Regions from separate parts of the Bacillus sp. NPDC094077 genome, predicted to be linked through region 3. Evidence: riboswitches for the same ligand, from Rfam matches in the RefSeq annotation. Region 3 holds a riboswitch; each other region holds the start of a gene.
What was found. Region 3 has a riboswitch for thiamine pyrophosphate ahead of tenA (thiaminase II). Riboswitches for the same ligand answer to the same signal wherever they lie in the genome.
Positions count from the first base shown of each region.

Region 1: it holds a riboswitch for thiamine pyrophosphate, as region 3 does, so the genes downstream of both, ACQKNR_RS20420 (MTH1187 family thiamine-binding protein) here and tenA (thiaminase II) in region 3, are expected to answer to the same signal.
Region 2: it holds a riboswitch for thiamine pyrophosphate, as region 3 does, so the genes downstream of both, thiT (energy-coupled thiamine transporter ThiT) here and tenA (thiaminase II) in region 3, are expected to answer to the same signal.

Region 1 is NZ_JBNNUF010000009.1:91,910-102,615, reverse strand. It holds gene ACQKNR_RS20430 (methyl-accepting chemotaxis protein) at 1-72, shown strand, start outside; gene ACQKNR_RS20425 (amino acid adenylation domain-containing protein) at 208-3,789, shown strand; TPP riboswitch at 3,842-3,943, shown strand; gene ACQKNR_RS20420 (MTH1187 family thiamine-binding protein) at 4,044-4,364, shown strand; gene ACQKNR_RS20415 (ABC transporter permease) at 4,336-5,109, shown strand; gene ACQKNR_RS20410 (ABC transporter substrate-binding protein) at 5,106-6,104, shown strand; gene ACQKNR_RS20405 (ABC transporter ATP-binding protein) at 6,101-6,850, shown strand; gene ACQKNR_RS20400 (ABC-F family ATP-binding cassette domain-containing protein) at 7,247-8,791, shown strand; gene ACQKNR_RS20395 (glycosyl hydrolase family 18 protein) at 9,249-10,706, opposite strand, start outside.
Region 2 is NZ_JBNNUF010000005.1:57,809-68,514, reverse strand. It holds gene ACQKNR_RS14445 (YdcF family protein) at 1-955, shown strand, start outside; gene ACQKNR_RS14440 (YitT family protein) at 1,143-2,015, shown strand; gene ACQKNR_RS14435 (hypothetical protein) at 2,180-2,398, opposite strand; gene ACQKNR_RS14430 (DUF4247 domain-containing protein) at 2,495-3,313, opposite strand; gene ACQKNR_RS14425 (DUF4178 domain-containing protein) at 3,327-3,833, opposite strand; gene ACQKNR_RS14420 (DUF350 domain-containing protein) at 3,855-4,259, opposite strand; gene ACQKNR_RS14415 (PspA/IM30 family protein) at 4,491-5,156, opposite strand; gene ACQKNR_RS14410 (lipoprotein BA_5634 family protein) at 5,561-6,139, shown strand; gene ACQKNR_RS14405 (FeoB-associated Cys-rich membrane protein) at 6,175-6,342, opposite strand; gene feoB (ferrous iron transport protein B) at 6,359-8,347, opposite strand; gene ACQKNR_RS14395 (FeoA family protein) at 8,344-8,571, opposite strand; TPP riboswitch at 8,766-8,867, shown strand; gene thiT (energy-coupled thiamine transporter ThiT) at 8,953-9,621, shown strand; gene ACQKNR_RS14385 (sensor histidine kinase) at 9,831-10,706, opposite strand, start outside.
Region 3 is NZ_JBNNUF010000007.1:236,922-247,627, forward strand. It holds gene thiD (bifunctional hydroxymethylpyrimidine kinase/phosphomethylpyrimidine kinase) at 1-420, opposite strand, end outside; gene thiF (thiazole biosynthesis adenylyltransferase ThiF) at 427-1,446, opposite strand; gene thiG (thiazole synthase) at 1,439-2,209, opposite strand; gene thiS (sulfur carrier protein ThiS) at 2,212-2,415, opposite strand; gene thiO (glycine oxidase ThiO) at 2,431-3,540, opposite strand; gene tenI (thiazole tautomerase TenI) at 3,533-4,153, opposite strand; gene ACQKNR_RS18585 (ABC transporter substrate-binding protein) at 4,164-5,165, opposite strand; gene ACQKNR_RS18590 (ABC transporter permease) at 5,162-5,914, opposite strand; gene ACQKNR_RS18595 (ABC transporter ATP-binding protein) at 5,914-6,663, opposite strand; gene tenA (thiaminase II) at 6,632-7,327, opposite strand; TPP riboswitch at 7,412-7,514, opposite strand; TPP riboswitch at 7,575-7,686, opposite strand; gene ACQKNR_RS18605 (SH3 domain-containing protein) at 7,960-9,120, shown strand; gene ACQKNR_RS18610 (hypothetical protein) at 9,126-9,458, shown strand; gene ACQKNR_RS18615 (DUF3965 domain-containing protein) at 9,686-10,706, opposite strand, start outside.

The DNA.
Region 1 (10,706 bases), on a different contig from region 3:
GAATTAGCGACTTCTTTAAGTTGGCTTTCTCAGGAATTACAAGAGCTAATTGGTGAGTTTAAAAGCGAATAATGAGAAATTGAAGCTCTAATCAGGGGGGATCCAGCCCTCTGATTATGAGTTGAAACAATCTGCCCGTTAATACGGGATGAAAAAGGTGTGAATTTTCACACCTTTATTATATTTAGGAGAGGAATTTACATAAATATGAAATTAGCGATTTCTTATAATGAGATGGTAAAAGAATTTTTAGGAAGAGTAGAAGGAAGTATTAAAATACCTAAAGATGTGCAAGAGATAGAGTTTGGAATGAAAAGAAAAACTATACCATTTCCAAAACTGACACATATTGTAGATTTAATAGGAGCAACTGCAACGTGGTTATATCATATTTCTAAAGAAAAGCACATTATCGTGCTCTATCATACAAGAGGAAGTTTATTTCCTATTACTATTGAAGTTTCTAATTTTCTCTCTTATGAAAGTTTGAATTTGCAGATTGTAGAGCAAGTAGAACAAATCCAAGAAATGAATGAGGAAGAAATAGCAGAGTTTCAAAACAATAATAAATCATCTGAAATTTCACCTATTATTATTGGTGAAATGTATTATGAGTTACAAGACAAAAATACGTTACAATTTGTATTCAATAAAAATATGCAAAGTGTAGAAATGATATTTAATAGTGTTAATTGGAAAGAGACAACGAGTATTCGTTATGCACAACAAATACAAGGTGTTTTAATTGATGCATTACAAAATACAAGTAAGTATATAAATCATTTTAATATTATTACAGAGGCCGAGATGGCACTTTATAATCAAGTGAATGATACGACAGTAGTATATCCTGAGAAAAGTATCGTCGATATGTTCTATAATACTGTTACTCAATTTCCGAATCGCATAGCTTTATCTTCGAAGGAAGATACTTTAACTTATGAGGAGCTAAATAAAAAAAGTAATCAAATAGCTCATATGTTAATTAAAAACGGTGTGCAATTAGGAGACTATGTTGGAATATTTATGAAACGTAGCATAGACACAGTAGTAAGTATGGTAGCTATATTAAAAGCTGGTGCAGCGTATGTTCCGATTGATCCAGATTATCCAGAAAGTAGAATTCAGTACATTATTCAAGATAGCCAAGCGAAAGTTATTTTGATGAAGGAAACGCCTATAACATGTGATGGGGTTCAAACTGTATCAATTTATGATAGTGAAACTTGTGAAGCTACAGATGTAAAGTTGTCTATTCATTGTGATGATGTAGCATATATGATTTATACATCTGGTTCAACAGGAAATCCAAAGGGAACGATGTTAGCACATAGAGGAGTTGTTAATCTATATACTTGGATGCAAAGGCAATATGAATTGACAGAAGAGGATGTCTTTGCACAATTTCCTTCCTTTAGCTTTGATGCTTCTGTATGGGAGTCATTTGCTTCTTTATTCTGTGGAGGAAACTTATATGTATTATTAGAGGAGGAGCGATTGTCTGTAGAAGCATTTGCAAATGCAATCTATAAAGTAAAAGCAACTTCAATTTTGGCGTTGCCGACAATTTTTGTTCGACAAGTAGCAACTTATTTAGCAGAAGAAGATGTATATAAGCTAGCTTCCTTAAAAAGAATTGCTATTGGCGGTGAAATGTTGCCTGTAGAGGTTATTAAATTATGGAGAGAAAGAATAGGTACAAATGTTGAAATTCATAATGTATACGGACCAACAGAATGTACTGTAGTGACGACAACCTATCAAATACCTGGTCAGCTGAATGAGGATGTTGCGAGTATTCCAATTGGTAAGCCATGTGCCAATTATCAAGTTATGATTTTGGATGAGAATATGAATCTTTGTCCAATTGGTGTACCTGGTGAATTGCATATAGATTCAGTAGGACTAGCAAAAGGGTATTTTAATAAGCCTGAAAAAACACTTGAGGCTTTTGTTCCAAATCCATTTAATCCTATAGTTAAAATATATAAAACAGGTGATGTAGTTAAGTTATTAGAGGATGGAAATATAGAATTTTTACACCGAAAAGATGATCAAGTAAAGATCAGAGGACATCGTATTGAATTAGGAGAAATTCAAAGCAAAATTTCTCAAAATCATAATGTAAAAGAAAATGCTGTTTTTGCTAAGAAAAGTAAGGAAGGTAGCCAATATTTAATTGCATTCTATACAACTTTGGATAAAAAGGAAATACCAGAATTAGTCTATCAGTTACAAGAGCAGTTACCAGATTACATGGTGCCATCCAAATTAATCTATATTAATGAACTGCCACTTACACCAAATAAAAAAGTTGATGTGAAGCGATTAGCACAACTAGAAGCAGACTATGAACCAGTTCGTTTACAAGAATATATTGCCCCATCTACTGAAGCGGAAGAGAAAATAGCAAAAGCTTGGATTGATGTATTAGGAATCTCGAGAATTGGTGTTCATGATGATTTCTTTACAATTGGTGGGCATTCGTTGAAGGTGTTACGAGTTTTAACCTTGTTAAAAGAAGATTTCCCGCATTTAACAATTCAAGACTTCTTCCAGGAAAGAACAATATATGGGTTAGCACAAATTCAAAGGGAATTAAAAGTAGAGGAAGAAGAAGTATTCCGTGAATATAAAGTAATTCATGAGCCAGAGCCAATTTCACATATAAATGAGGTGAAAAATGGTAAAGTTTCAAATATCTTTTTAACGGGAGCTACAGGTTATTTAGGTTCGCACATATTGTATGAGTTACTAAAAGATACAACAGCACATATTTATTGCTTAGTAAGACCAACGCAAGATATACAACAAAGAATTGTTAATACATTAACAGGTTACTTTAATGATATAAGCAAAGAATGGCTACAACGTATAACAGCAGTTCCTGGTGATCTTGGAGCAGAGTATCTTGGTATGAATGAAGAAGAATTTAAATTTATTCGTTCCAAAGTTGATACGGTAATTCATTGTGGTGCAGATGTAAGGCACTTTGGAGATGTAGCTCAGTTTACAAATGTAAACGTTCATGGAACAAGCCGTATGCTAGCATTAACGGAAGAAGGGGCAACATTCCACTTTATTTCAACAATTGGTATTCCGATAGAATTGGCAATAGAGCAATGGGATACATATATGGAAACTGGTGATTTTAATTATAATGTAGAGTTAGAGAGTGTGTATTCCGATAGTAAACTACAGGCGGAAAATCTTGTTCGTGAAGCTTTGAAGGGCGGCATACAAGGGAATATTTATCGTGCAGGTAATTTAGCATGTCATTCAGAGACAGGTGTATTCCAACAAAATATTGAAGGAAATGCATTTTATCGTCTTATTAAAGCGATGTTACTCATTGGACAAGCTCCAAATGTGAAGTGGAAAATCGATTTTACACCAATTGATTTTGCTAGTAAATCAATTGTAGCGTATTTGCAAGATGCACAAATTGTAGGGGAAACGCTACATATTTGTCATCCGCATCAAATTGAATTTGAACATTTTATACAGCTAATTGAGGAATGTGGATATAACCTTGAAATGGTTTCACTCTCGCAATATATAGATACTGGACTTAAGTTAGCGAAAGAAGATGAAGTAATAGCAGAACTAATTGCTTCTCAAGTTGCAGGAGATGGAGCGCAGCAATCTGAAATCGTAATGGGTACTCGTAGAACGAATGAATGGATTAAGAAAAAAGAACTGGTAGTGCCAGCCATTAATAAACAATTTATTCAGCAGTTATTAGCTCATGCTGAAAAAGTTGGATATTTTCCAAAAATAATGAAATGAATATGCATGGTTTAGTTTGTTCAATAAAATAAATCATGCTACAATGAAAACGAATTAAGGACCGGGGAGCCAATTGGCTGAGAGGATGTAAGTAAACATCGACCCTCAACCTGATCTGGATAATGCCAGCGTAGGGAGTTACTTAAAGTGATGTAGCATATGTTATTCTATAATAACTTGCATACAAGGCTTTCCTACGCAGTAGGAAAGCCTTTTCTTGTTTTAAAATTTAATTTCATAAGGGGGATTTTATTATGTCACAACAAGTTACAATGTCATTTTCAGTAGTACCGCAAGCGAAAACAAAAGATGTATATTCTGTTGTTGATAAAGCAATTGAAGTTGTACAACAATCGGGAGTGCGTTATGAAGTAGGGGCAATGGAAACAACGCTGGAAGGAGAATTAGATGTACTTCTTGATGTCGTTAAACGTGCGCAACAAGCATGCGTCGATGCTGGAGCTGAAGAAGTGATTACTTCTATTAAAATCCATTATCGTCCAAGCACTGGTGTAACGATAGATGAAAAGGTTTGGAAGTACCGTGATGAATATGCAAAACCAGAAGCAATCTAAAATAATTACAACCATTTGGCTTATCCTTCTCATTGCGATATGGGAAGGATCTGTTTCATTATTTAAAATTGAACCGTGGATTTTACCAAAGCCTTCTGCCATTGTTCAAGAATTAATTGGAATGAAAGATTTACTATTACCAAATACGATGCAAACGTTACAGGAAGTTATAATCGGACTGTTCTTTGCGATTTTACTTGGGACGAGCATCGCAATTATTATGGACGTTATACCTTTATTTCGTATTTTAATAAACCCATTGCTCGTTATTTCGCAAACGATTCCAATCGTTGTACTTGCGCCGTTATTTATTATTTGGTTTGGTTATGGGATGTTGCCAAAAGTAATGGTCGTCATACTCGTTTGTTTTTTCCCTATTGCTCTTAGCATTTTAGAAGGTTTTCAAACAGTAGATAAAAACATGTTGAAACTGTTACAAACAATGAAAGCAACGAAATGGCAAGTTTATCAGAAAGTAAAGTTTCCAGCAGTGCTTCCATACTTTTTCTCAGGTTTGAAAATTGCAGTTACATATAGCGTAATGGGGGCGATTATCGGGGAATGGCTCGGTGCAAGTGAAGGTTTAGGGGTTATGCTTACGAGAGCTACAAAATCCTTTTTAACTGCCCGAGTATTTGGTGTTGCAGCAATTATCGTCATGGTGACATTATGCCTGTATTTTATTGTGGAATTTATGGCAAGAATAACAGCACCATGGATATATAGAAAGGACGGCAGAAAATGAAAAAAGGTTTAAAAGTTATGTTAGCTACCTTATTAGCGGTAGGTGTGGCTGGGTGTAATCCGGCGAAGAAAGAAGAAAGTGCAAGTAAAGATCAAAAAGTAAAAATAGTATTAGATTGGTTTCCAAATACAAACCATACTGGTTTATATGTAGCGAAGACTAAGGACTATTATAAAAAACAAGGATTAGATGTAGAAATTATTCAGCCTGGTGACAATGTAACAGCAGAGCAGATGATTGCTTCTGGGAAAGCAGACTTTGCGATAAGTGCACAGGAAAATGTAACATTAGCTCGTGTTGAAGGAATCCCAGTTGTGTCTGTAGGAGCGATTATTCAGCATAATACTTCGGCCTTTGCATCGCTTAAAAAAGATAATATGACGTCACCGAAAGATTTTGAGGGTAAACGTTATGGCGGCTGGGGAGGACCAGCAGAAGAAGCGACGTTAAAAACGATTATGGAGAAACATCAAGCTGATTTTAATAAAGTCGAAAAAATTATTCTTGGACAAACAGACTTCTTTAAATCAATCGGCCGTGATGCAGATTTCGAATGGATTTATTACGGTTGGGATGGCATTGAAGCGAAGCGTCAAGGAAAAGAGTTAAATACAATTATGGTGAAGGATCTAGATCCAGCGCTTGATTTCTATAGCCCAGTTATTATTACAAGTGAAAAGCATGCGAAGCAAGATAAAGACTTTGTGAAAAAGTTTATGACTGCAACGACAGAAGGTTATAATTTCGCAATTAAAGAACCGAAAGAAGCTGCTGATATTTTAATTAAAGCTGTTCCAGATGTGAATAAAGAATTAGTACAAGAAAGTCAAAAGTGGTTAAGTACGAAGTATCAAGATGATGCAAAAGCGTGGGGAGTACAGAAGGAAGAAGTTTGGACGAATTACATGAATTTTTTATATGACAACAAAGTTATTAAAAAGAAAATTGATGTAAAAGATGCTTTTACAAATGAATTCCTTCCAAGTGAAAAATGAGCGGATTACAAATAAAAGATATTGTGAAATCTTTCGATGGAAAGAATGTATTAGAAAATATTAGTGCCTCTATACAGGAGGGAGAGTTTGTCTCTTTTGTAGGTCCAAGTGGTTGTGGGAAAAGCACATTGTTAAATATGATCGCGAGTGTTGAAGAGCCAACGAGCGGAGAGGTATTTTATAACGAGGAACATGTGAAAAAACAAGATGTGGTAAGCTATATGCCGCAACAAGATTTATTATTACCGTGGCGATCGGCTTTACAAAATATTGTTCTTCCGTTGGAGATTGAAGGGAAATCTAAAAAGAAAAGGTTAACAGAAGGAATGGAAGCATTAAAGCAGTTTGAGCTAGATGAATACGCGGATCATTATCCAGATGCACTATCTGGTGGTATGCGCCAAAGAATTAGCTTTCTTCGCACATATTTATGTGAAAAACCAATTATGCTGCTTGATGAGCCTTTTGGAAAATTAGATGCATTTACAAAAATGGAAGTACACAGCTGGCTTTTAAACTCTTGGCACCAAGAAAAGCAAACAATCGTTATGGTTACCCATGACTTAGATGAGGCCATTTTACTTTCTGATCGCGTATTTATTTTATCTCAAAGACCAGCATCAATAGTTGGCGAGGTGCAAGTGGAATTACCTCGACCGCGAACGATGGATATGTTAACATCACTTGAGTTAAAGAAGGATAAGGAAGAGATTTTAAGAGTATTAGCTCCTTATATGAAAAAATAGAAAAAGCTCTTACCAGATTTTAAGATAATTGCTGGTAAGAGCTTTTTTTATAGAACATGAAAAGAATGAGAAGGAACAAAAGAAAAAATAGAGAATAGAATATAACAGAGTAGTTTATACTCTTAATATAACAAATGTTAAAGGAGTGAAAGGATAAAATGACTTTATCAACTGTTCTTCAAATGGTTTTAGCTTAAGACGGGAGAAGTCTGCCCATTTTTAACGATTAAGCTAAATTGAAGACAGCAGGTAAAGAACCTTAATCCTTTTTTACGATAATATGTAATGGGTAAGGTGTATTCACCTTACCCATTTTTTATATGTATAATTAAATAAGGTCTTATACTGTTGTTCTCTCTATTTAGCTTATGAATCATAAGTAAAGGAGAGAAAAAAATGAGTATATTAACAGTAGAAAATTTAAGTCATTCGTATGGTGAGAAAACCATCTTATATAATGCATGCTTTCGACTATTAAAGGGCGAGCATGTTGGGTTAGTAGGGAAAAATGGAATTGGAAAATCAACATTGTTAAGGATTTTAACAGGAGAACTTATACATGATGACGGGAACATTGAATGGTTTCCACATGTGAAGGTTGGATTTTTACAGCAGTATATAGATTTACAACAAGGGATAACAATTGAAGGATACTTGCAAAGTGCATTTTCTAATTTGTATGCGATTGAATGTGAAATGTTAAAAATTGCAGAAGAGATGGCTGGAGCAGGAGAAGTAGAAAAACTGTTAGTAAGGTATGGAGAATTACAAACTATATTGGAAAGCTCTAATTTCTATCAAATTCATACAGAAATTGAAGAAGTAGCAATCGGTTTAGGTTTGTTTGAAATAGGGTTGGAAAAAGATGTTTCAAAGTTAAGCGGAGGGCAGCGGACAAAGTTATTACTTGGGAAGCTTCTTTTAGAAAAAGCGGATGTTTTATTGCTAGATGAGCCAACAAACTATTTAGATACAGCACATATAGAATGGTTGCAATCGTATTTGAAAATGTATGAAAAAGCTTATATTATCATTTCGCATGACGAAGTATTTTTGAACAATATTACGAATGTTATTTATCATCTAGAAGAACGGAAAGTTAAGCGGTACGTAGGAGATTATGAAAAGTTTTTGCAAAGTTATCAATTGCAAAGGAAACAATTACAATCGGCGTATGTGAAACAACAAAAAGAAATTGCCCAATTAGAAACATTTATTCAAAAAAATAAAATTCGAAAAGCGAAACAAGCAAAAAGTCGAGAGAAAGTATTGGAGAAAATGCAAAAGGTTGAAAAGATTAATAATGTACCCCAGTCCCGTTTTGATTTTAATGTTTATGCTGAGCCAGTGAGTCGTATATTACAGGCTGAGAAACTAAGGATAGGCTATAGTGATCCGTTATTTCCAGAATTGGATTTGCAAGTGAAAAAAGGGGAAAAGATAGCCATTGTTGGTCATAATGGTATTGGAAAAACGACAATATTAAAAACATTATTAGGGCAAATAAAGCCATTAAGCGGTTCAATTTCTGTTGGGGAACGAGTAAATCCTGCTTATTTTGCACAGGAAGAGCTTGCTTCAGAAATAACGCCGTTAGAGAAAGTTTGGGAAGAACGACCAGATATGACAAAGAAAGAAGTACGTCAAGCATTAGCAAAGTGTGGATTGAAAGAAGAACACGTGTTAAAACCTATTTGTTTATTAAGCGGTGGGGAACAAACGAAAGTACGTTTATGTGAACTTATCGTAACGAAAAGCAATGTTTTAATTTTAGACGAACCGACTAATCATTTGGATATAGAAACTAAAATGGCTTTACAGGAAGCGTTACAACAATATAAAGGAACCGTTTTAATTGTCTCACATGAGCCTTCTTTCTATGAATCGTGGATAACGAAAGTATGGAATATAGAAGAATGGAACGTTGAGCAATATGAATAAAGAAAAAGCATTAGCTTTTATGAGCTAATGCTTTTTCTTTGTGATTAACATGATTTTCGAGAACTCTTACATGAGAATTGTATGAAGAAGCACTCTTATGGTGCGCTTATAAGCGTGCTTTTTCTTTTGTTATGTTTATATTTATAATAATACTAGATGCCTTTCCCTAATAGGCCACTATCTTTTTTGTATATACAGATAGTTTGAAACGGAATAAAAATAATTCCTATATGTAAAGGATAATGTGATTAGTATGGGAAGACAATAGAACTTACAGGAAATTCATGTAAAATTCAGGTGAACTTCACACGAACTTCATATTAGAAACTAAATATAATTATAATCAGTTAATGTAATATTAATTTGTGATTTTTATAAAATTAAAAGTTTGAATTTAGGAGAGAGAGCGTTCAAACCTAAATTCAAACTTTAATGAAATAATTAACGGGTGTTACGTTTAGCTTTCACTAATGACGGCATTTAAAATTTCGGCAGGATTTCCTGTTCCTGCGCCACCGATTGTAATGGATCCACCAGGAGGAATTTCACCGTTCCATCCTGCATTCGTAATTACATAATGATTATTTGTTTTACTACTAATTTTAGAATCCCAAACTTGTGTTAAATTGCCGTTATAATCAAATTCTAATTTCCAGTTTTTAATAGGAGTCGTTCCGTTATTTTTGATTACAATCGAGAAGTTGTAACCACTTCCCCAATTTGAAGTGACTGAAAACGTAGCATTACCATTTCCGCCAGGAGGTGTTGTGTTAGCGTCATCTGTTTTTACAATAATAGAATTAGGTTGTGATTTATTCCCAGTAGCATCTTTTGCTATGACTACAAATGTATATTCCGTATTAGGTTTTAAGTTTTTAATTGTAATGCTATTTGTTGTTGTACTCCATTTTTCTTCCCCAGCAGTAACTTCATATTCAGTAACCCCCACATTATCAGTAGATGCGGTCCAGCTTAATTGGACTGAGGTTGAAGTTTTATTCGTAACCACAATGTTTTTTACGTTCGTTGGTGATTCAGTATCTTTTTGACTAATAGGTCCACCAAGTAATTCGTTTACTAACGTATCAAGCAATTTGGGACCACTACAGCTATATTTTGGACTTGTGCGACAGTCACCACTAAGTTCCCAAAACATCGCTCCACTTAAACCTTTCGTTTTTATATAATCTGTTTTATATTTCATAGATTCATTGTCATCGTAGCTAATAAATGTGCCTGTAGTTGCATTGTATAAATAAGGTACTTTAGCTGTGTCATTCCAATAGCGTACAAAACCATTTTTATTTACGTAATTCGCTGCTAAATCACCGTAATCATACACGCCTGTGTCACCGGTAGAATAATCATCCCAAGTACCTTTAGATGCTAGTTTGCCATCACTACCTGGTTTGCATGGTTGATATTGCCCATTATTATCTTTTCCACAACTTTTCCAACCACGTCCGTAAAATGGTACGCCTAATACGAGTTTATCAGCTGGTACACCTTCATTTTTATAAATTTCGATAGCTCCATCTACGTAAAATTTCGTATTAGCTGTTGGATCATTCGGATCTTTATATAATGCTGCATTATGGTTAGAAGTTGCTTCCCATCCACCGTGGAAATCATATGTCATAATATTAATCCAATCGAGTATTTGAGAGATTTTCTTTAGCTCTGTATGATCAGCATAACGTTGACTTGCACCTGAAGCAATTGTTAATAAATATTGTTTTCCATCTTCGGCACTTGCTTTATTTAAAGCATTTCGGACATCTTGAAGAAGGAGAGTGAAATTTTGTTTATCTTCAGGACGATAACTACCACCAGGAATCGTTTCAACACCTGGATATTCCCAGTCTAAATCGACGCCGTCAAATCCGTATTCACGTAGGAAATCGACTGTTGATTC
Region 2 (10,706 bases), on a different contig from region 3:
TGGCTTTTTATTTAATGCCTTTTTCTGCTTTTTCCTTCTTTTTTGTATTATCGCATCTTATGACTCAGGTAGTGATGCCCTACACTACATTATAAGTTTACCTATTTTAGCACTTATCCTTATGCTTCCCTTTGGTATTGTTGCTTTAATGTTTGGGTTATTTCTTAATGCTAGAATTTTAATGAAACGAGAAGGAAGACGTTTCACTAACTGTTTAACACTCATTGCTGCTTTAGGGATTTTATTCTTTATGTTACTTCCTATTATAAGTCCAGCAAGTTTGTTCTCATCACATTTCCAGCCTATTTTCGCTGGTATTTCTCTTATAAGCGTATATTTCTTTATACACTTATCTAACTTCTTAACCGCTTATTTTTTATACCAATTTAACAGACCGAGGCGTAATCAAGATTTCATCATCGTTCTTGGTAGCGGCTTAATTAATGATAAAGTACCACCTTTACTTGCAAGTCGTATTAATAAAGCTATCGACTTTTATTGGAAACAAGCAGCTGTTACTACACCGCCAATAATCATTTTCTCTGGTGGACAAGGTCCAGATGAAGGCCTTCCAGAAGCAGAAGCAATGCAAAAGTACGCTGTTGAAAAAGGAATTCCCCTTGAACATACAGTGCAAGAAAATCGATCTGTAAACACATATCAAAATATGTTGTTTTCTAAAGAAATTATGGATTCTTTAAAGCCAGAAGGGAAGTATAGAAGTATTTTTACAACGAATAATTTCCACCTTTTCCGCGCTGGCATATATGCAAGACAAGCTGGTCTTAATAGCCAAGGAATTGGATCAAAAACTGCATTTTATTACTGGCCTAACGCAATGATTCGTGAATATGTCGCAATCGTTGTGATGGGACGTAAACGTCATATGAAAGTTTGCGGAACGATTTTAGGGTTCGCTTTATTCGTGTCCGTACTTAGTTTTATATTTTCTTAATAACCTCCCATCCTTTGAAAGGATGGGATTTCTTATACTCATTTCAAAAATATTTTAAAAACGATATGGTGATAATATTCCCTGCATACATCCATTAAAGGAGAATTTTTTCAAATAAAATGTTAAAATGAAATTTAGATGTGAATGATGTAACAAATAAGAAATTAGTTTGAAACGAGGACATTACATGAAGAAAATTACCAAAAACAAGCCCAATAAGCTAAAAATCGCTTTAAAAGCTTTGATGATTATTATTGGGGCATTTATTACAGCGTACGGATTAGAAGCTGTCTTAATTCCAAATAACGTATCAGACGGTGGTGTGACGGGTTTAAGTATCGTTAGCTCCAGATTATTTGGATTACCATTAGGACTTTTAATCGCAGTTATTAACATTCCTTTCGTTTGGTTAGGATATAAGCAAATTGGTAAAAGCTTTGCAGTTTATTCCATTATCGGTATCGCTTCACTAGCAGTAGGTACCGTTCTCATGCACGGAGTACCAACAATTATTGAAGGCGATACACTTTTAGTTACTGTTGTTGGTGGTATTATTATCGGTTTTGGTATGGGACTAGCATTACGTAACGGTGGCGCATTAGATGGAATCGATATGCTAGCTGTATTACTTTCTCGTAAATTACCTTTTGGAACGAGTGACCTTATCTTATTCCTAAACATGTTCGTATTTATTTTCGTATCAACAGTGTTCGGTCTTCAAGGAGCAATCCTTTCGGCAATTGCTTACTTTATCGCTTCAAAAGTGATTCATATCGTTGAAGTAGGTTTAAGTGGATCAAAAACATTTAAAATTATTACGAAAGAGCCTGAATTAATGGTAGAAACCATTCGCGATCGTTTAGGCCGAAGCGCAACATACAATGAAGTTTATGGTGGTTATTCAAGAGAGAAATTTAAAGAAATTTCTTGTGTAATTAACCGTTTAGAAGAAAGTAAAATGAAAGAACTTATTCAGGAAATTGATCCAAATGCCTTTATTACAGTTTATGACGTAGCAGAAGTAAAAGGCGGTAATTTCAAGAAACATGATATTCATTAATAGTTATAACAAACGAGGCTGTTCCAAAAGAAAATTTGGAACAGCCTCGTTTTATTATTAGGTTGCTACCGTTGTCGGTATTTGTCGATAAATCGATATATTTTAAAAATCGCCGATATAATTTGAGTTGTGAACGATATATTCTAAAAATCGCTGATATATTTTCACTCCCCCCATCTTCCTCCACTCTTAATCCATTCTACGTATTTTTGAAAGGCGGTCACTTCATGTTGAAAACGAAGCGGAATATACAGAAATAGAGTACATGCATATACTATCCATAGAATACCTACTGCAAAGTGAAATTTCATCGTTGTACTAATAAGCAGATTTACAAATAAGGCGAGGAACATAATTGTACTAAACCTTTTATACATAGTCATACTAATCCCTCCTTATAAATTAATTGCACCAGTTATGAGGAATTAATTTCCATAATAAAAAGACCGAAAAGCAAATTCTGCTTCTCGGCCCCTACACTATCTTCTTTTCGTAATTTTCCCTGAACCACCAACCCTTGTTTTCGGGGGAGATGTATTCTTTGGCGGCGTTTTAATAGATGATTTTGGCTTCACATCTGATCCGCTTGAACCACCTGGATTTTTCGTGATTGTTCCTTTGCTTCCGGTAGAAGGTGGAGGCGTCGTATTACTTCCCTTTTCAGTAATACTTCCCTTATCACCTACTGATGATTTCGAATCTACATTATCTCCTCGCTTAATGATAGACCCTTTTCCTTCCTTCGTAATTGGAGGCGGAGTTTTCTTTTCTTCTTTCGTAGGTGGTCTTTCCGGAATAACCGGTTTATGATTTTGTCTGTCATTATATCCGCGATAATCGCCGTATGATGATTTCCTTGAACCGAATATATCGTTTAATATACTCCCCATAATATATCCTTGCAGGAATGACGGTTGGTAATTTTGACGGACAAATTCTTTATTACTTATTTCAATTAACGTATCAGATGGTTTCTCTTTATCCTTTTGCAGATTATAAATCTTATCAGAATAAACGAGGAACATTTGATTTTCGTCTTCTTTAGATGCTTGCTTCGGTTCTCTTTCATTAATGAGTTCCTTTGCTACCTCAGGAACAGACCGATTGGCGGCCCTATACACGTAAGATTCTTGTTTACCTTCCTTTGCGACAGATTCAAGTGGATAACGATCTTGAATCGACTTCGTCTGTCCACCTTGACAGCCTGATAAGGCATAACCAGCAATAACAAGTAATGTAACGATAGCAAGTATAGGGATCACGAACGATTTAATCATGGTAAACAATCGGTTTGACATGATTACGCCCCCCTTATGTTGCTCTTATAATTTGTACATCAGCAGGAATAATTGCTTCTCCCTCATACATCATTGTGCGACCATTTTGCCATTCAATACGTAATAATTTACGGTTATCTGATTGGAATTCCCATATGTACTGTTCCTCTGAGGCAGAGAATGGTGTTTTCCCCATCACAACAACACGTCCATTATATTGTTCTTCCATATGGTACTCGGTATCATCCATTTCAATTGTCGTCGGAATTTCATCAATTGAATCTAAACGACCATCAATCGGTGTATATAATTTGTAATACGTATTTTCACGGTCTTCAATTTTTAAATAACGAATATCTTTCCCGTCCTGCAATGTTAAAACAATTTCCTTACGCGAATGCATACTCGTTTTCCCTGTTAATTCATACATAACTAACGAAACTTCAATCATATCGCCAGGAGCTAACGTTAAAAGACTCTTTTCTGGTTTCGGTGGCTCTGGGCTTTTCATTATATTTTTGATTCGTTTAAATAAACTCATGATCTACCCCTCCTTTTCTCTTTATAAACAAGCACCTAAAATAAGTGCACCAACAATATGTAATGATCCAGCTAACATCGCATGCGCAACACTGCCTTCTTTCGTACCTTCTTCTAAATCAAGACCAGACACTTTCTTTAATACGAATTCAATAAACATTTCTACAACTAATAAAATAACGAAAGACACTGCCGATGCAAGAAGTGCTTGCCATAAATCATTCGCTTTCGTAATCGATTGGGATAAAATATAACCTTGCGCAAATAATTTCATAACGAAGCGAGTTGTTACAGCTGTATTCCCGTTTTTTATTTCTTTTAAATCATTGTATTTTGTAAAAATCGAATCAACCCACATAATTGCAAATAATAGTACTGCACTCGCTCCAGTCCATACAAGCATAGCTACTACATTCATCCATGTCATTGCAAAACCTCCTCTAAATATAAAGTGAAACTTTAATCAGTGGGGAGTTTTCCATCCCCTACTGATTATTAACCCACACCAATCGGGCATTTATGGGCAGTCGATCTCCCACCAACCTCTCTGCTTTCACAAAATATTGAGGTGGGAGTCTTACTGCCGGCAAATAGCGGGGTAATAGAAAACCGACATGAATTTGTTTAGACATGTCGGTTCATTTGTCTCTATTCTATATTATTTCTCATACTGCTTCATAATACGGGCTAATTCATCGTCAACAGCAGAATTTTTGTTTAAGCTTGCGAATTCATCATCTAATGACTTTTCTTTTTTGTAAACTTCACCGCTTGCTTCTGCCTCAGCCTCTAATTGAAGAGCTTTCTCTTCCATACGGCTTAAACCAGCTTTTGCTGAATTTGAATCGAATCCAGACATCGCCTGATTAATATTTTTTTGTGCTTTCGCTGCATTTACACGTGCTACAAGTGTTTCACGTTTATTTTTCAGCTCTGTTAATTGCTTACGCATTTCTTCTAACTTCGCACGAAGATTATCAGCAGCTGCTTTGTTTTGCTCATAGCTTGCTTTATATTCATTCATCTTTTGCTCTGCACTTTGTTTTTCTTCTAATGCACGGCGCGCAAGATCTAAATTATTCGCTTGAACAGCCATATGAGCTTGCTCTTCACGCTTTTTCACAAGTGCTTCTTGCTCTTCAAATAATAATTTAAACTTCTTCTCAAGTGCGATTTGAGCTGCTACACTTTTCTCAGCTTCTTGTACATCAGCTTGCATATCGCGTAAATATTGATCCGTCATCTTAACTGGATCTTCCGCTTTTTCAATTAATGAATACACATTTGACATTGTTAAATCTCGTAATCGTTTAAATACAGACATCCAAATTCCTCCTATGATATACCTCATATTTCAAATTCACTACTTGGAAAACCTAAAAATCTCCCCTTACAGTAAAGAATATTCATTTTTACAGCCTATGTGTTTATTATAACAAAACTAAGATGTCCTTACATGTTATTTCCAAAATATAGTCAATATAATATGACATTCCAGATATAATATTGTATTCCTAATATATTCTCATTATTTCTCTTTAAAATTGAATTGTTTTTGTGTACCTTCACTAAATTACATAAGTGTAATGTTACTGTAAGCTAATTCGATAGTTGCGTTTCGATATTTCTTATACACTAATAACAGAAGCAACAAACAAGCTTCTCCACATGTAAACACTAATACAAAAACTGTATTTACTATATAACAGACAAAAAGGAGAAATCACCATGAAAAAATTAGTAGGAATCGGATTAGCAGCGGCTATTTCATTTGGAGCATTATCAGGTTGTTCTTTATTAGGAGAAAAGGCAAATGGCTTTGTACTGTATGGATCAGAAGAGCAAGTAGGGCAAATTGCGGATAAAAATAAAAAAGAAGTAAAAGAAAAAGATATGTATAAAATGAAACTTACAACACTTGAAGATAAAAAGGTTCTTGTAATGGATAAAAAAACTGGCGAAGAACTTGTTAAGAAAGAACTACTTAGAAAAGTTGATAAAAATGACGACACAAAAGCAATTGATAAATTACCAGCTGTAACAGCAGAGCAAGGTGTATTATTCGCAAAAGAAAAAGTAGAGAATGCTACACTTGATGGTGCAAAATTAAAATATGAAGGTAACACAATTATCGGAAGTGGCCGCGCATATGCAGACATGTTCGCAATTGTTGACGATGCAACTTACGGGAATGTAAAAGGTGAAGAAAAATCTGTAGGTGTACTAAAGTTCGATAAAGACCCTAGTAAAGAATTCCCTGGAAAAAATGGTGTAGAAGCAGCTCAACTTGTTACAATTAAAAAGTAAATAAAAAAGCTTTGCGAAATTCGCAAAGCCTTTTCCTATTTATGAGCAACTTGCTCCATGTCTGGACTACAAGTTTGTGACTGACATGATTTATTTAAAGAACATGCTGCGCATTTTCCTTTTTTACTTCTCTTTGCAAAATTAACTAACGTATATGCTGCATAACCAAAAATGATAGCTCCAATTATAATATTGACCATCATTGTAATACATCTCCTTCTAGAATCCGAGTAAGGATCCACCTTGGTATATAATGAGCGTTAATACATAAGCAACAACAAGTGGATAAACGACAGAGAAAATTGTCCATTTCACCGATCCTGTTTCGCGTCTAATAACAGCTACTGTCGCTAAGCACGGAACATATAATAAAACAAAGAACATAAATGCGTACGCTGATAACGCTGTATAATGTGCCCCCATTACATTTCCTAGCACATCTTCTTTAACCGCATAAATAATCGCCATTGTTGAAACGACAACTTCTTTCGCTAAAAATCCTGTTAAAAGGGATGCCCCAGCTTGCCAAGTTCCAAAGCCGAGCGGTGCAAATAGTGGAGCGATAAAACCACCAATCATCGCTAAGAAACTGTCTCCCATATCAACACCGAATCCTGATGGGCCTGCATAGTTTAATAACCAAATGACAACAGAACCACCGAAGATAAATGTACCTGCTTTACGAACAAATCCTTTACCTTTCTCCCACGTGCTCAGCCATAGTGTTTTCGCTTGTGGCACACGGTAAGGAGGTAGTTCAATTACAAAAATAGATTTTTCCGCTTTTAAAATAGTAAGGGACATAATTTTTGTAACGAGTAACGCAAGAACAATACCTGCAACATATAAAGAGAACACAACAGTCGCCTGACTATGAGGGAAGAACACTCCCGCAAATAATGCATATACAGGTAAACGTGCTGAACAAGACATAAATGGTGTTACTAAAATTGTAAGTAAACGTTCTTTCTCCTGTTCAATCGTTCTCGCTGCCATAATACCTGGAACGTTACATCCAAAGCCGATAATCATCGGGATAAATGCTTTTCCGTTTAAGCCGAAAAACTCCATAATTCTATCCATAACAACTGCAATTCGCGCCATATATCCTGAGTCTTCTAATAATGAAATGAAGAAGAATAGTGCAAAGATTTGTGGAACGAATACTAATACCGCACCTACACCAGCAATAATACCTTCTGTAACGAGCGCTTGAATAAAGTCAGAAGCCCCAACACTTGCGAGACCAGCTGTAACCCAATCAGTAAGCTGTCCACCAAAAAATCCATCAAGCATATCAGATAAAGGTGTACCAATCCACGTAAACGTAACTTGAAAAATAAAAAACATAACTGCTAAAAAGATTGGAAGTCCTAAAATTTTATGTGTAATTAACTTATCGATTGTTTCCGAAAAAGGAATTTTTCCTTCTTTCTCATGCTGAATTACATTTGTTTTTAACTTTTCAATATACGCTTCACGAGTTTTGTAAATATGCTCCTCCAACGTACAATCAAGTTTTCCTTCTAAACGAGATCGAATGGCTATAAGTTCCTTATAAATTGGTAATGCTTTCATTTCTTTTTCTACTACTTCGTTATTACTTAAAAATTGAAGGGCTAACCATCTTGGATGCTCATAATTCGCTGTCTCTAAAAGAGCGATTACCTCTCCAATCCCTTCATCCATTTGTACACCATATGAAATTATGAATGGTTTTTTCTCTTTTTGCTTCTCTTCATGAAGAGTAGCAAGTAATTCTTCACAGCCCTTTCCGCTTCTTGCAACGACAGGAACGACTGTTACTCCTAATATTTCTGATAATCGTTTTACATTAATAACAATTCCTCTTTGCTTTGCCACATCAATCATATTTAAACCAATTGAAACTGGCTTACCAAATTCAAGTAATTGTAATGTTAAATGCATATTTCGCTCAAATTGCGAAGAATCCACTATATTTAACATATGATGAAATTCGTCTGTTAGTAGAAAATTCGTAACGACACCTTCATCACGTGAAACTGGATTTAAATCATAAACGCCTGGTAAATCAATTAATGTTCCTTGCTTACCTTTTAATTTACCAACCTTCTTTTCTACTGTTACACCGCTCCAGTTCCCTACATATTCATAAGAACCAGTGAGCGCATTAAATAATGATGTTTTCCCTGTATTCGGATTCCCTAGCAAAGCAACCTTATTCACGCTAATTCCACCTTTATCATTTTCGCGTCACAATGACGAATACTAATTAGCTGTCCACGACACTCCAATGTACAAGGACCTTTAAACATCGCTTTCTGTTTCAGGCGAAGTTCGCTTCCTTCCGCGAGACCGAAAGCAGCCAGTCTTCTCTTTAGTAAATTATCTAGCGACTGAATACTTTGTACTAACACTTTCTCACCAATTTTAATATCTACTAAGCTCATAACCTTCCCCCTCAGAAGAGAATGATAATTATTTTCAAAAAAATTATACCATACTCTATTTCTCTTGTACTATACCTTTTTGCTTCATATTTATTAACATTTCGCTACAATTATATTTCAATAATTGTCATACCAGATTCATTTGCCATTCTCATCCATTTCGCTTACAATAAACAATAGCAAATAAAGAATCTCGTTATCACAGGGGGAGCCTTGCCGCTGAGAGGGAACACTTCGTTCCGACCCTTCGAACCTGTTAGTTAATGCTAACGCAGGGATTGTGCAAACGTCCGAAATACATACCTCTTTTTTATTTACGTATTTCGTATCCTCCTATGATAATGTTCTTTTTTGTGTAACTTGGATTTAGGGGGAGACAACATGCGTAACACCAATTTACAAGCGATGATCGAATCTGCAATTTTTGCAGCCTTCGCCTTGATTATCGATATTTTACCATTATCAATTAAACTTCCAACAGGCGGTTCCATTTCATTTGCTATGATTCCTATTTTTATTATCGCATACCGCTGGGGCTTTAAATCGGCTTTCTTAGGTGGTTTAGTTTGGGGGCTATTACAAATTGTCGTAGGAGATGCCTATATTTTAACACCTGTTCAAGCATTCATTGAGTATTTCATTGCCTTTGCTTTTATCGGATTTGCTGGTTTATTCTATCGTCCAATTCAAAAAGCACTTTTAACATCCAATGAAAATAGCGAAGAACAATCAAGTTTAGGTAGCCGTAAAGATAAACCTTCATCAAAACAAGACCAAGGTAAGAAAGTCCTTGTTTATATTATCCTCGCTACATTTGTTGGTAGCTTTGCTCGCTATTTCTGTCATTTTATTGCTGGTATTATTTTCTGGGGACAATACGCACCAAAAGGTCAATCAGCTGTACTATATTCATTAATCGTAAACGGTAGCACAATGATTGGTTCTTTTATTTTATGTACAGTTTTACTTATATTTTTATTTATCACTTCACCACGCTTATTCAAGAGCATTGGTGCTTATCAACTAAATTCAAACAAAAAGGGCGCTTAATAAGCGCTCTTTTTTTTATATCGTAATATCAATTAAAAAAACAATAAATGCGCAAAAGAAAATAAATACCATTATACCTAGCCAATTGCTATGCACGGTTCATCGACTCCTTACATAACCTCATTTTCTAACCAAATTATATCGTTTAAAAATAAAGATTAGGTAAAGATAATATGAAAATAACTTAAAAAAAGCGTAGCATGCATTGTCTACGCTTTTTTCGGTAAGTAGAAGTAAAATAACACACCATCTTCTGTATTCTTTACCCCATATTCAGCATCGTGCAGTTCTAAAATATTTTTAGAAATGGCAAGCCCAAGACCCGTTCCACCTTGTGAACGCTGACGAGCTGCATCCACGCGATAAAAACGATCCCAAATTTTATCTAATTGCTCTTCTTCAATGTGAGTACCTTTATTTTCAATACACACTTTGATACGATCCTTCTCATCTATTGTAGAAATCATAATATCTTCTTTATTTGGCGTATAGCGTATGGCATTTGTAATGAAGTTCACGATGACTTGTTCAATCCGATTTTGATTTGCAATCACTTCAAATGAACATATATTTTTATGAACACGAAGTTCTTTTTTCTCTATTTCCACAGAAAGGTGTTCACATATATCCTCAATTACTGTATCAATATAAAACGCATCCTTTTTCATTTTATATGTGCCTGACTCAAATTTAGCTAACTCAAGCATATCCAAAATTAAAGTATCCATTTTGTCTACTTCTCGCTCCATCGCTTGAAAATAGTATTCTTTTTTATGTTCAGCTACTCCATCTTTTAAAATAGAAATGCAGCTTTTCATAATACTTAACGGTGTTTTTAATTCATGTGAAACACCCGAAATAAATTCTTTCCGCGTATTTTCTAATTTTCTTTCCTTTTCAATATCTTGTTCTAGCTGTCCAATATGCGAATGTAGTTTGTTCGATAGCGTATTAATATTTTTTGATAAATCACCAATTTCATCTTTTGAAGTAACCGGAATTTTTTCTGTGAAATCTAAATGTGCTATTTTTTTCGTTGTATCATTTATTATTAGTAATGGTCTTGCAATTTGTTTTGAATAATA
Region 3 (10,706 bases):
TGTTACAACAGTTGCTACTGGTAATAAATATTCTTTTAATGCTTGTACTGCTTCTTGTTGTAATAATGATGCTCCACCTTTTGCAATCATAACAGGATCTAGCACAATATTATTCCAGCCAAATTTCTTAATACGCTCTGCAACAATTTGAATAATTTCACTGCTAAATAACATTCCTAGTTTCACAGCATCTGGTGTTAAATCCGTACCAATTGAATTCAGCTGTTCCATAATACCTTCTAACGGAACAGGATATACCCCTTGAACGCCAAGCGTATTTTGCGCTGTAATTGCAGTAATTGCTGTCATTCCATACACACCAAGCTCTTGGAACGTTTTTAAATCTGCTTGAATTCCAGCACCGCCTCCGCTATCAGATCCTGCAATTGTTAAAGCTTTATTTACTTTCATCCCACTCATCCTTTTCTATCCAAAATAGCGATGATAAATTGTTTTTGCTTCACTTATATCTTTCGTTCCATGTACGAGTACACGGCCATCTTTAAAGGCGACTAACCTCTTTTCTTCAACAGAAAATGATAGTAAATATGGATTTATATTTAAATCCTTCACGCGACCTTTCAGCAGCTGCTTATATTGTTCAAAATTCATTTCTTCCTTATAAGGTGGTCTAATTTGAACTGTATTTCTCCCGCATAAAACTGCTGTTTTCGAAGTGTTTTCTTTATTTAAATACGGGTATAGCGCATCCTCACCACACGAAGGACAATTATGCTTACGAAGCTTTTGCACATTCATACATGAATATTCATTCTTCCATACATCAAACGACACAAGTCCATCTCGAAGCGATTCATAATCTTCTACTAACAGTTTAAGAGCTTCCGTAACTTGATGAGAAACAACAAGAGATACAGCAGGTGATATAATCCCCGCTGTATCACATGTCGCCCCGCCAAGCGGAATCGATTGTAATAAGCATGATAAACATGGCGTTTTACTAGGAAGAATTGTGTAAGACAGGCCGTAACTTCCTACACATGCTCCGTATATCCATGGAATAGAATATTTTTGCGCTATATCATTTACAATAAAACGTGTTTCGAAATTATCAGTCGCATCAATCATTACATCGACGTTTGTAACAAGTTCTTCTAGCTCTTCAGCCGTTACATCTTGAACGAGAGCTTCTATTCTTACTTCACTATTAATCTCTTCTAGACGTTTTTTTGCTGCTACAGCCTTCGGAAGATTATTCTCTACATCGCTTTCTGCATACAATTGTTGTCTTTGTAAATTACTCCAATCTACATAATCACGGTCAACAATTGTTACATTGCCAGCACCAGCCCTTACAAACATTTCTGCATTTGCACTACCTAATGCGCCTGCACCGATAATAAGTACATGCTTTTCTTTTATCTTCTGTTGTCCTTCTTCTCCAATTGGAGAAAATAGTTCTTGGCGCGAATATCGATTATTCAACTACGCTCATTCCTTTTAAAGGACTGCTTGCAGTTGCACAACGTTTGCGCGCAATACGACCTGCTTCAAAGCCTAAACGTCCTGCCTCAATACTTAATTTCATTGCCTGTGCCATCTTAATAGGATCTTTCGCACCAGAAACAGCTGTATTTAATAAAACACCATCTGCTCCTAATTCCATCGCAAATGCTGCATCAGCTGGGCTACCAATACCAGCATCAACGATAACTGGTACTGTTGCTTGTTCAATAATAAAGCTTAAATTTAATGGATTTACAATTCCCAGTCCCGATCCAATCGGTGATGCGCCTGGCATAATCGCATGCACGCCAAGTTCTTGTAATTTACGTGCTAATACAACATCATCAGATGTGTACGGAAGAACGATAAATCCTTCTTCCAGTAACATTTCAGATGCCTTTAATGTTTCTACTGGATCAGGTAGTAACGTTCTATCATCGCCAATAACTTCTACTTTTACCATGTCACAAAGTCCAGAAGCTTTTGCTAATTTTGCAATACGAACAGCTTCTTCAGCATTTTTTGCCCCTGCTGTATTTGGTAATAACGTATATTTTTTTACATCAAGTTTCTCTAATAAATTAGGTTGCTTTGCATCAAATATATCCATACGACGTACTGCAAATGTTAAAACTTCAGCTTCAGAAACATCGATTGCCTTTTGCTGCACATCAAAATCAGAGAATTTCCCTGTTCCTAATAAAAGTCTAGAATGAAATGAAAATGGTCCAATGTTTAACATAATCAACCGCCTCCTACGAAAGTTACAATCTCAATTTGGTCTCCATCAAAAACAGATGTATCTTTATGATCATCTTTTTGTAAAATATCTTTATTACGCTCTACTACAACAATTCTGTTATCTAACTCTAAATGTGTAAGTAGCTCAGCTACTGTTTTTACACTCGCTGGCACTTCAACCTGGTTACCATTAATTTTCAAATTCAAATTTTCATCCCCTTTCTAAACCGTTTTAGAAAGCAATGATTCTAGCAAGTGATTCCCCTGCTTTCCTTCTATTAAATCAGCCATATACTGACCAGAAACAGGACTTAATAAAATGCCGTTTCGATAATGGCCCGTACAAGCATATAAACCTTTTATTTCTTCATGCTCTCCCATATAAGGAGCTTTGTGATTCGATTGTGGTCTTAATCCTGCCCATGCGCTTTCCCACTCTGCTTCTTTTAAAGCCGGCAATATTGTATAAGCACGCTCTAATATGGAAGTAATACTTTCTGGTTGTACAGACTTATTGAACATATGAGGATGCATCGTCGCCCCTATTACATAACGTCCACCACGTTTCGGCGCGATGTAAAATCTTTCTTGGAAAATAGGAGCTTTCAATAGTTGCTTTCTACTTCTTACTGCAACCACTTCACCCTTCACTGGGTATGTCCCCCAATCGCGGTGAAAATAACGTAGTAGCTTCGTGCTCCATGAACCTCCCGCAATAACAACTTTCTCACATGTGATAATACCTTCGCTTGTAACAATTCCGGTCACTTTATTATTTTCAATACGAATATCAAACACTTCTGTCTGTTCATATATATCAGCACCGGAAATTGCTGCAGAATGTGCGAATGCTTCCGTAAGCTCTGGTGCAATAACGTGACCATCTTTCGGATAATATACCGCTCCGATAATGGATTCAGATAGAAATGGCTCTTTTTCTCGCAAATGGTCTCCCGTTAAAAAATAGGAATCTTCACCTGTTTTCTGCTGCCAATCCATAATGTGAAGAATTCTCTCTTTCTCATCTTCATTTTGAGCGATGCGATATATCCCTTTTTCCTCATATCCAATATCAATACCCGTTTTCTCACGTAAACCTGCTGCAAGTTGTGGAAATATAGCTCGGCTTTTTCTAGCAAATTCAAATAGCGGGTCATACGCATCCCATTCTGCTTGAACACCCAGTAAACCAGCGGCAGCTTTCGAAGCTTCAGATGCAATTCTTTGCTTCTCTATAATTGCTACTTTATGTCCTCTTTCTGCTAGAAAATGTGCAACTGAACTACCAATTACACCACCACCAATAATCGCTACATCATACTTCTCACACATGTTTTTCCGCCCACTTTCTTATTGATTCCTTATAAGATTTCGCTTTGCTATACGGGTTACTACTACTTACAATTCCAGACATAACTGCTATACCACTTATACCGTTAGTAAGAACGTCCGCTGTGTTTTCTGGAGTGATTCCTCCAATTGCCATAATCGGTATGGATAAACACCTTGCAATGTCTGCAATTTCTTCAAGCCCTCTCGCTGGCACACCTTTTTTACAATCCGTCGGAAATACATGACCATAAACGAGTGAATCTGCTCCATTTTTAAATGCTACTATCGCTTCCTCTAACGAATGTACGGAATAACCGACATGCAAATAAGAAAACTTTTCTTTCACTAACCTTACATCTACGCTTCGGTATCCTAGTTGAACACGAGGAATATTTAATAGAATAGCGATATCAATTCGATCGTTTATAACAATTTTAGAAGCTGGAAAACCTTTCGTTAAAAGGCTTTCCACTCCTTCATATAATTCCTTCGTACTTTTCTCACGCTCACGAATATGCAAATAATCAATCTCACTCTCAATTTGCATCGCTACATTCACTAACCCTTCGAATGGCATATGGCCATTTGAGATTACATGGAGCTCATTTTTCATATTCATTCGCCTACTTTAAAATGTTTTCAAATAATTCATCAGCTGGAATGATTTCTTTCGTCATTCCTTTTTCTTTCAACCATTTATTTTGTTTCTCCCACGACTCTTTTGAATCCGATAAGAATGGCTCATCTTTCATTTCCATCTTCTCTAATAAAATTTTCATACTTTCTTTTTCAACTTCTGGCACAAGCGGGAAGTTTTCTTTTTCTTGATGATCTAATAAAATATTTAATGCTTCATCCGGGTTTTTCTTCATAAAGTCATACCCTTTTTTCGCCCCACGTAAAAAGGCTTGCAACGCTTCTTTATCTTTTTTCAACGTTTTATCACCTGTTACAAACACAAGTTCATGATAATTCGGTACACCGTAATCAGCTGGATTAAAGTACGCTGGTTCATGCCCTTCATGACGCATAACAGGTACTTCATGGTTAATGTATGCTCCTGTTACAGCATCTACTTTTTTTGTAATTAATGCTGGTACTAAATCAAATCCAACATCGACTACTTTCACTGTATCTGGATTACCACCAGCTTCTTTTACCATCGTTTTTAAATACGCTTCACTTAAAGGTGTTCCAGAGTATCCTACTGTTTTTCCTTCTAAATCTTTCGGTGATTGAATGCCTGCTGATTTCAGCGATACGACATGATTTAATGGCGAACGTACGACAGCCCCAATTGATTTCACTGGAATTTGCTCATTTGCTCTTGCCATAACAACATCTGGCTGATAATATAAGCCAACCGTTACTTTTCCTGCAGCCGCTAACGTTAATGGATCAGTCGGATTGGAAGGGAATTTAATATTCACCTTTACTCCTTCTTCTTTAAAGTAGCCTTTTTCAATTGCTGCATAAATAAAGCTGTGTACCGCATTTGGGTACCAATCTAGCATGACTGTTATTTCTTTCTCTTTTTTACTTTTATCTGATGCTGAATTACTCGAACATCCCGCAATCATTGCAACTAATAATGTAAACACAAAGATGCGTTTTAATAATTTCATGAATGCTTCCTCCAACTAATGAATTTCTTTTCTAATATAGAAATAAGTATGACGAAGAAAATAGCTAATAATGATAACAATACAATGGGTGCAAATACACCAGCTCCGTCTAACTGCGTCATCATTCTCTTACTGAAATATCCAAGCCCAGCTTGTGCACCGAGCCATTCTCCAATAGCTGCACCAATCACACTAAGTGGAACTGCAATTTTTAAAGCTGAGAAAAAATAAGGAAGAGCCGACGGCAACTTTAATTTAAGAAAAACATCTTTTTTCGTTGCTCCATATGTAACTAAGAGCTCCTCCCATTCTTTTTTTGTACTGCGCAGTCCGTCATACGTATTGACCGCAATCGGGAAAAACGTAATTAAAACTGTAACAACAACCTTACTCCAGATGGTGTATCCAAACCATAAAACAAATAACGGAGCAAGCGCAGTAATCGGAATGGTTTGTGAAGCAACTAGTAAAGGATAAAATGCTCTTTCCATCCATGTACTCGCATTCATTAGCATCGCTAGCCCTACACCTAATACGATAGAAATAACAACACCTATTAAAACGACGTATAATGTTGCTGGCAAATGAACCGTAAATAATATATCTTTTAGTTTCCATATCTTCATTACAATTGCAGACGGTGACGGTAAAATATACATCTCATCTACAATTCTTGCGCCTATTTCCCACACAGCAAGTAAAATACTAGAAAGTGTAATGGCAGGAACTAATTCTTTCAAACGGTTCATCATACGAGTACCTGCCTTTGTAACATACTAAGAAGCTCATCTTTCAGCGCTAACACTTCCGGTTTATATAAATCCTTTCGTGTTCTGTTATGGTCAAGCGGCACAATCCGCTCAGTCAAAGTCGTTATCGGCTGCTGTTCCACTACTAAAATTCGATTCGAAAGAAACAGTGCTTCTTCAACATCATGAGTGATAAATAAAATTGTTTTTTCCCACTCTTTCCATTGTTCAAACAACCATTCTTGTAAAGAAGCATTCGTTAAAGCATCTAACGCGCTAAACGGTTCATCTAATAACAATATCTCCCCGCCTGTTAATAAAGTTCGGATAAAAGATACGCGCTGCCTCATGCCTCCAGATAAATCTTTCGGATATTTCTTCTCGTATCCTTGTAGACCAAATTTATGTAACAGTTCCTTTGCCTTTACTTTTGCTTCTTTCTTCTGCACACCTTGGCACTCTAGCGGTAAGGCAGCATTCTCAATAATTGTTCTCCACGGCAAGAGCATATCTTGTTGGGGCATATACCCTACAGGATGGTTCTTTGTTTCTGTCAGCTCTATCTGTCCAGTGCTTGCTTCTTCTAAGCCTGTAATAAGGCGAAATAAAGTACTTTTTCCGCAACCACTCGGTCCGATAATGCTCACAAACTCTTTGTCCTGTATAGAAGCATTTAATTCATGAATGATTGGTTTCTCATCATAATAAAAAGAAACATTATGAAACTGTAGTATGTTCTTGCTCCTCAAATCCCCACATCTCCTTACGATAGGACATATCCCAGAATAAATATTCAAATCGACTGGAATATAAGAAAATCTCCTCTAATCGATCTAGCTCTTTCTCTGATTTTCCTACTGCCATCTCATTTAATAAATCTATTAACCAAATACAAAGGTTACCGTATTCTTCAGAACTATATCCTTGAATCCACTCACCAAAGAACTCATGATCACTTGCCCCAGGAATATCATTTAAACGCTTTCCAATCTCCCAATAGCTCCACATACACGGAAGAAGTGCTGCTATTAATTCTGCAAGTGTGCCGTTTTGAGATACAGACATCATATAGTTTGTATAAGCTAAATTTTTAGCTGATGGTTTTGCAGATTCCATCTCTCGTGCAGAAATACCTAGTCTTTTTGCATACTGTTTATGGATCGTCATTTCTCCATTTAGTATTCCGTCAATTTGCTCAGCGAACTTTGCCATCACTTGAGGATTCGTTGCTTTTACAACACCAATAGCATATATTTTTGCGTAATCTAACAAATATAAATAATCTTGAATAATATAATACTGAAATTTATCTTTTTCTAACGTGCCATCCCCCATACCTACTACAAACGGATGATTATGACTCATCTCCCAAACTGGTTGTACAGTTTCTAATAATCTATCGCAAAATTTCATTTCTCTTTCCCCTTTCAATATATGAATCTAAATAAAAAACCACTTCTCTATATAAGAAGTGGCTACAGCAAATAAAATGTTAATTTATTCGTTGTTCCACTTCCCTTCGCTAGTATTACCTAGATCAGGTCTGTAAGGGTTAAGGATTATTCCTCTCTCAGCACGAAAAGCACCCCTAGTGGTTTCAATATGGAATTTTTAAATAAAAAAGCCCCGTTTCTATACGCAAAGAAACGGGGACTCATTATTAGTGTCCGAATTGCTTCCCTACGCTAGCATAATCTAGATCAGGTAATAAAAAGGATCAAAGGCTTACGGCCCACTCTCAGCTGGCAACACCAGCTCTCCTAGCAAACTATAAAATTATCACTGTCAGTATAACACCCTAATAAGACATCATCAACTGTTTTAATTTTCTCAATTGTCAACAAAATAACAAAGTTATACAATACTTATATTCTATTTTAGAAAATAAAATCCCAATTAATTGTATAAAAAGGCATCATTATCCTGAAAAAATTTATTTTTATATTGATTTCATATTACATTTATGTGAATACACCCACTATATTATATCTTTATACTATAATAAAATTACAACTAACTATACAACTAGAGGAGGTCTCTATTATATGAATATGAAAGCTACTGCTCTAACAGTAACTACTGTCGCAATTGCCTCATTACTTCCTTCTATGGGAGAAACAAATGTACAAAAAGCAAACGCTGAACAATTATCTAATGTTAAAACTGGATATGTCAAAGTCGATCAAGTAGCCTTACATAAAGAAGATAACACAAATAGCACATCACTTGATACAATTCGCTTTAATACGAAAGTGAACATACTTGAAACAACTAATGATTGGTATAAAGTATCTGTTAATAATAAAGTAGGTTATGTACAAAAAGATGCTATTCTACTAAAAAACAAACTTCAATCTAATAATCAATACATCGTCAATACTAATGCATTAAACGTTCGCTCTGAACCTAATTTAGAATCTTCCATTTTAGATGTATTACCAAATGGTAAGTTCGTTACCGTTCAAGGAGAGCAAGGCGAATGGTATAAAATTTTACATAACGGCCAAACAGGTTATGTACAAAAAGCGTTCATATCTAATGGATCTCAGCCTTTAGTAAAAGGAATCACAGTTCAAAATAATACGAAATACACTGTTGCAACGCCAAAATTGAATGTACGTAGCAATGCTAGCACAAGTAGCGCTCTACTTGGTTCCTTACAAAACGGTACACAGGTACAAGTAGTAGAAACAGTAGGAACTTGGTATAAAATTCGTTTTGGCACAGGATACGGATATGTAGCCAAACAATATGTGGTACAAAATCAACAGCAATCACAAGCTCAAACAGCTTCATCTTCAGCTATTCCAGCAGTTTTCAAATTCCCTACTCAAGGAAAAATCAGCTCAACCTTTGATATGCGCTGGGAGCAAATGCATTATGGAATAGATATTGCAGCACAAGGTAACGTCTCCATTCAAGCTGCCGCTGCAGGTAAAGTTGTGAAATCTTATTATTCAGCTAGTTATGGCAATGTCGTGTTCATCGCCCATCAAATAAACGGGAAATTATATACAACAGTTTATGCTCATATGAAAGATCGTACTGTACAAGCTGGTGATCAAGTACAAACTGGACAATTACTAGGTCATATGGGAAACACAGGTCATTCATACGGGCAACACCTCCATTTTGAATTACATAATGGAGAATGGAATTTTGAAAAAACAAATGCAGTAAATCCACTGCCGTATTTAGTTAGGTAAATTGTATGCCACGCAATATACCTCTCGTAATTGAATACTTCGCCTTTTTAGGTTTAATCTGTTGTTTAATAATTTACAATACAAACACTGTATTTTTATCTATTATCATTGCTTTTGTTGCTTTAGAAATTATGATGGAATCATTCCAAGTGCAACTAAAACAAAAAATTGCCCATATTTATAATGCTATTTTTCTATTAAGTGCCCTTATAACAAATGTTATTAGTAATGGCTTTTATTTATCTACCGTAGTTCCTGTATTCTTTATGGCTGTTTTATTATTCATAGCTAGATACATTAATGTCCCTAATAATAAAAAACATGAACAAGAAGCCTAAAAAGAGGAGACACTGTGTACCAATCTTTCAAAGATAACCCGATGAAATATATATTGAATGTATATGAAAAACTAAATACTTTTTTTGGTATACAAGGAAGTTCTACTGCACAATTTCTCCTTTATGGGATGTTATTTCTTGTCTTAATTACTTTCTCTTTGTTTTACTAACAAAAAAGGATCTCAAATAAATTTGAGATCCTTTTTCATTTATATAGAAAATGCTCTTTATCCACAAGCATATTTTTCATAAATAAAACTAAGATTATATTTTTTCTCTAAGCTCATTCTTTGCTCATCATCGCACCAATAGAACAGAATATCATGAATCGTTGCATAACGCTTATTTTTAAGAAATAGTTTAAAGAATGATGGTAAACAATCATGTAATTGTATAAATATATAATTGCGTAGTATTTCCTCTTTATATTCAATGCCCTTACAAAGGTACAGTAATTCTTCACAATAATATGCATGCTGTGGAACTTGAATCATTTCAAAAAATGGTACGTATGATAGTAACTTTCCAATAAAATGGTCATATCGATCCATTACCCCTATCGTCATATGCTCCATCATTTCTTTCATTACATATAAATAATCATCTACATGAGTTGTCTTTAATGGGTCTAATCGATCTGAAATTTGAGAAAGTACAGCTCTTTGACAAGCTAAAACTACTTGACTAGGTCCATAATATGATAGAAAATCTGTACACTTACGATACTTTCGTAATAAGTCATGTGTATATAAATCATACACAAAAGTATTACAATACATCGCTAGACTCATCATATCACTATTCAATTGCTCTTTTGATAGTGCTTTAGCTCTCTTACACATATAAAAGAATGTAAATTCCAATACTTCTTTTTGAGATAATAAATATTTACAATCTGTTATACATTTTTCATTAAATTTAACTCTATCCCAAATTTCTACATCCCCATCTGTTAATTCACCAACACGATATTTAATAACTAAGTAGTTTAAAGCAACCGCTTGCGTCAAAAGATCCCATGTTTCATATTCCAGTGAAGTTTTGACAAATTCATCTAGCCCTTGGGTTACCATAAAAGCATTTGCATCTTCATACCAACCAATCTCTTGACATAAACGAAGAATACGTACTAAGGTTGGAATCTCATCTTTATGAAACTGCGGTAAATTCTTTACTTTATTCATTCCATAAACGATAAATTCTGCTAAATTTTCTTCTTTATAAAATTCTTTTTCTCTCCACACTAAT